2 regions of the Pantoea sp. E956-1 genome follow, and region 2 is predicted to be linked to the other one. Evidence: predicted binding sites of a transcription regulator. Region 2 holds the regulator's gene; the other holds the start of a gene.
What was found. The regulator LexA, encoded in region 2, represses DNA repair genes until DNA is damaged. The targets are predictions, from matches to a motif close to TNCTGTATGTACATACAGNA.

Region 1: AC0T7J_RS00550 (metal-dependent hydrolase) is a predicted target of LexA. The motif match lies at 1,154-1,173, and genes of this name have one in related genera.

Annotation. Positions count from the first base shown of each region.
Region 1 is NZ_CEUYZP010000001.1:113,311-115,711, reverse strand. Features, by position in the region: gene kduI (5-dehydro-4-deoxy-D-glucuronate isomerase) at 1-277, shown strand, start outside; gene kduD (2-dehydro-3-deoxy-D-gluconate 5-dehydrogenase KduD) at 294-1,055, shown strand; gene AC0T7J_RS00550 (metal-dependent hydrolase) at 1,196-1,786, shown strand; gene AC0T7J_RS00545 (L-cystine transporter) at 1,938-2,401, shown strand, end outside.
Region 2 is NZ_CEUYZP010000009.1:172,893-175,293, forward strand. Features, by position in the region: gene dinF (MATE family efflux transporter DinF) at 1-867, opposite strand, end outside; gene lexA (transcriptional repressor LexA) at 968-1,582, opposite strand; gene AC0T7J_RS19635 (diacylglycerol kinase) at 1,688-2,056, opposite strand; gene plsB (glycerol-3-phosphate 1-O-acyltransferase PlsB) at 2,185-2,401, shown strand, end outside.

The DNA.
Region 1 (2,401 bases), on a different contig from region 2:
CAGCCTGTGGAACACCATGCCCTGCCACACCCACGAACGCCGCATGGAAGTCTATTTCTACTTCGATATGAGTGAAGAGTGCGCCGTCTTCCACATGATGGGACAACCACAGCAAACCCGCCATCTGCTGGTACACAATGAGCAGGCGGTGATCTCTCCCAGCTGGTCAATTCATGCCGGTGTCGGCACCCAGCGTTACACCTTTATCTGGGGCATGGTGGGTGAGAATCAGGTCTTTGATGACATGGACCACGTCAAAATCAGTGAACTGCGCTGAGCAGAGGAGAAATACCATGGTACTGAATACGTTTAACCTGGAAGGTAAAGTCGCGCTGGTGACCGGCTGTAATACCGGTTTAGGGCAGGGTATGGCGCTGGGTCTGGCCCAGGCGGGTTGTGATATCGTCGGCGTTAACCGTGATGGCCCGGATGATACCCAAAGTAAAGTGGAGGCGCTGGGTCGCCGGTTCTGGCCGGTGCAGGCCGATCTGATGCAGACCAGCGTGGTGGCCTCAGTGGTTGAACAGGCGCTTGCCGCTGCCGGCAAAATTGATATTCTGGTCAACAATGCTGGCATTATCCGCCGTGAGGACGCACTGAATTTCAGCGAGCAGGACTGGGATGACGTGATGAATCTTAACAGCAAGAGCCTGTTTTTCCTGTCGCAGCAGGTTGCCCGTCAGTTTATCGCGCAGGGTAATGGCGGCAAGATCATCAATATCGCCTCCATGCTCTCCTTCCAGGGCGGTATCCGGGTGCCCTCTTATACAGCGTCGAAAAGTGCCGTGATGGGGCTGACCCGTCTGATGGCGAACGAGTGGGCAAAACATGGTATTAACGTCAATGCCATCGCTCCCGGTTACATGGCCACCAACAATACGGAACAGCTTCGTAATGATGAGTCGCGCAGCGAAGAGATTCTGGGGCGTATTCCGGCAGGCCGCTGGGGCGTGCCGGATGACATGATGGGTCCGGTGGTCTTCCTGGCCTCTTCAGCATCTGACTATGTCAACGGCTATACCCTGGCGGTGGATGGCGGCTGGCTGGCGCGTTAATCTCCCTGGCGGACAGTGTTTCATCATTGTCCGCCTTGTTAATAATATTCATGCTTCGTTACAGCGTCACATATTCTCATTTACTGGATAAATCCCTATACTGGATGCATCGACAGTTTTCTTTGCAACCAGGTTCTATCATGACGGGCGAAGGCCACATCATTTTTGCCATTGCCAGCGCTATCTTTGCGAAGCGTGCTGAGCTGACACCGGTGCTGGCGCAGGCCGACTGGTGGCACCTTGTTCCCTCAGCGCTGCTGACATGTCTGTTGCCCGATATCGATCACCCTAAATCTCTGCTGGGACAGCGACTGCGCTGGCTCTCTCATCCTATTGCGCGCGCGTTCGGCCATCGCGGCTTTACCCACAGTTTACTGGCGATAGCCGCCGGATTGTGGCTTTTTCAGATAAACCTGCCCCGGTCGTCGCCGATACCACCTGATGTCTTACAGGGTCTGACGCTGGGCTACCTTAGCCATATTGTGGCCGATATGCTGACACCTGCCGGGGTTCCGCTGCTGTGGCCCTGCCGCTGGCGCTTCCGGCTGCCGATTCTGCGCAGCCAGAAAGGCAACCAGCTTGAGCGGGCATTGTGTCTGGGACTGGTGGGATATGCGCTGTGGTTCCCGGTGGGAATGCCATCTTTTGGTGCAAACGGCTGGCCGTCACAGCTGTTCGATACGCTACAAAATGGCGTTGGTCGGTTGATTTCCAGTCATACTGCGCAATAAAACACCGTAAAACACCATTAAGTTATAAACCATGCCATTTGGATATAAGGCACCCTCTTCGCCTGCTGTTACCATTCCTGCTGTCTTAATTCGTGATTAACATTATGCGGCCTTTCCAGAGCGAAAGGCCGCATTACTCTGGAGTTTCAGTATGGACCTTCCTCTTACGCTTAATATCGTAGCCTTTGTGGTGCTGCTGGTATTGCTCTCTCGCTTCAGCCGTCAGAACTGGAGCCTGTCGAAAAAAGTGCTGACCGGTCTGGTGATCGGCGTTCTGTTCGGCCTGGTTTTGCAGTTGATCTACGGCGAAAACAGCGCAGTGGTCAAAGAGTCAATCAGCTGGTTTAACATCGTCGGTAATGGCTATGTCCAGTTGCTGCAGATGGTCGTGATGCCGCTGGTGTTCGTTTCCATTCTGAGTGCGGTCGCCCGTCTGCATAACGCCTCGTCGCTGGGAAAAATCAGCGTACTGACGATTGGCGTACTGCTGTTTACCACCGCGATCTCGGCGCTGGTCGGCGTCTTCGTGACCGGCCTGTTTGGCCTGAGCGCGGAAGGTCTGGTTCAGGGCGTACAGGAAACTGCACGTCTCAGTGCGATTCAGAGCAACTATGT
Region 2 (2,401 bases):
GTAGGCAAAGCCATCCAGCGCATAGGCAGTAAAAGTAATGAACATCAGTAATACTGCGTTAACCGCCACCACATCAGGGCCGAGTCGCGCGCCCAGCACGGTCAGCGAGGCAAAACAGAGCTGCAGCATCAGAGAGCGCAGCATGATGTCCCGGTTCAGTCGCAGCAGCCGGCCGCTGTCACCGCGCCAGCTCTGCTTCAGCAGGCTAAGCGTAATTCCGCGCAGTTTTAATACCCGCCAGACCATGATGCTGCCGACGCCCAGCGTGATGTACTCTGCCAGTGCCGTGGCGGTGGCCGCCCCCGCGACACCCCAGTGCAGCCCCATCACCAGCCAGAGATCGAGCACGATGTTAACCAGATTGCCCACCACCAGCAGGATCACTGGCGCACGCGCATACTGCACGCCCAGCAGCCAGCCCAGGATTACCAGGTTTGCCAGCGTGGCAGGCGCACTGAGCCAGCGAATCTGAATAAACAGCGCCGCCTGTTCCAGTACATCGGGATTGCCGCCAACCAGATGGGTCGCCAGCTGGATAATCGGATAACGCAAAGCGATGAACAGTACACCTGCCAGCAGCGCGATGATCAGCGGTTGCGTCAGCGCGCGCGCCAGAGCGGTTTTATCGCCCGCACCAAACGCCTGTGCCGTAAGGCCAGTCGTACTCATTCGAAGGAAAAGCAGCAGCATAAAAAGGAAGCTGGTCACTGTAGTCCCGACCGCAACCCCGCCAAGATAGACAGGGCTGTCGAGATGACCAATTACTGCAGTATCGACCACTCCCAGTAAGGGAACAGTGATATTTGAAAGGATCATTGGCAGTGCGAGCCGCCAGAGATTTTTATCCGTTGCCGTGATAAAGCGCATTCGCCGTTCCGTGCTCAGTGTCGCTGCGCAAAAGAGACAGCGACAAAATTAGGGCAGACAGAATAGCATCAGAAAAAGCGAATGCACGCTGGCGTCAAAATCAGAGCCACTCGCCGTTGCGCACCACGCCCACCGCCAGACCTTCAATAGTCAGCGACTGCGCACGGGTATCGACAACAATCGGGTCAAAATCGCTGTTTTCAGGCAGCAGATGCACGATAGCACCCTGCTTTTTCCAGCGTTTAACGGTAACTTCATCATCAATGCGGGCAACCACAACCTGGCCGTTGCGCACATCCTGGGTTTTATGCACCGCGAGCAAATCGCCATCCATAATTCCGATATCTTTCATCGACATTCCGCTGACGCGCAGCAGGAAGTCAGCAGAAGGCTTAAACAGGCCTGGATCGACCTTGTAATGAGTTTCGATATGTTCCTGCGCCATGATCGGCTCACCGGCAGCAACCCGGCCAATCAGCGGTAGCCCTTCTGAGGCTTCTTCTTCCATTAACAGGCGAATGCCGCGTGATGCACCGGAAACGATCTCGATAACGCCTTTACGCGCCAGCGCTTTCAGATGCTCTTCTGCCGCATTCGGCGAACGGAAGCCCAGCTGCGCCGCAATTTCGGCACGCGTAGGCGGCATGCCCGTTGAAGAAATATGGTCGCGAATCAGGTCATAGACCTGCTGCTGCCTGCTGGTTAATGCTTTCATCCCGCCCCCTGGTTGTTTATACAGTCGCTGTGAGTATATACAGGTATTGGCGAAATGGAAACCAATTGTCAGGGAAAACGCGCCCTCAGACGCATTGTGGAAGGCTTATCGCAAATGTGTCCAGAGCAGCGCGATCCAGACAAAGAGTGCCAGTAAAATGCTGATCAGTACCGCCGCCGAGCCCATGTCTTTCGCCCGGCCCGCCAGCGGATGATGCTCCTGACCGATGCGGTCAACCACCGCTTCAATAGCGCTATTGAGGATTTCAACAATGACCACCAGCACCACCACCCCAATCATGAGGATGCGTGAGACCATATCGACATCCAGCCAGCACGCAATAATAATTGCGACCAGCGCAGCCAGCGCTTCCTGGCGAAACGCCGCCTCATGTTGCCAGGCGGCTCGCAGTCCCTGCCATGAGTAACCTGCGGCTTTTACTATTCTGATAAGTCCGGTGGCATTATTTGCCATGATGTGGGAACCCTTTCATCGGATTGACGTCAATGTCTGGGCTGCGTGCAATGGGCACCACCACAGATCTTCGCTGCGCTTTCTGGTATGCTTGCGGCGCTTTGCTAACAAGAGGCTTCATGTTGTCTATGTCAGGTTGGCGTAAACTCTATTACAAACTGCTTAATTTACCACTGTCGTTTTTGGTAAAAAGTAAGGCCATTCCGGCCGATCCCGTGTCTGAACATGGTCTGGATCCGACCCGACCTATTATGTATGTTTTGCCTTACGATTCGAAGGCCGACTTACTGACATTACGCGCGCAGTGTCTGCGGCATCATCTGCCCGACCCGCTCTCTCCGCTGG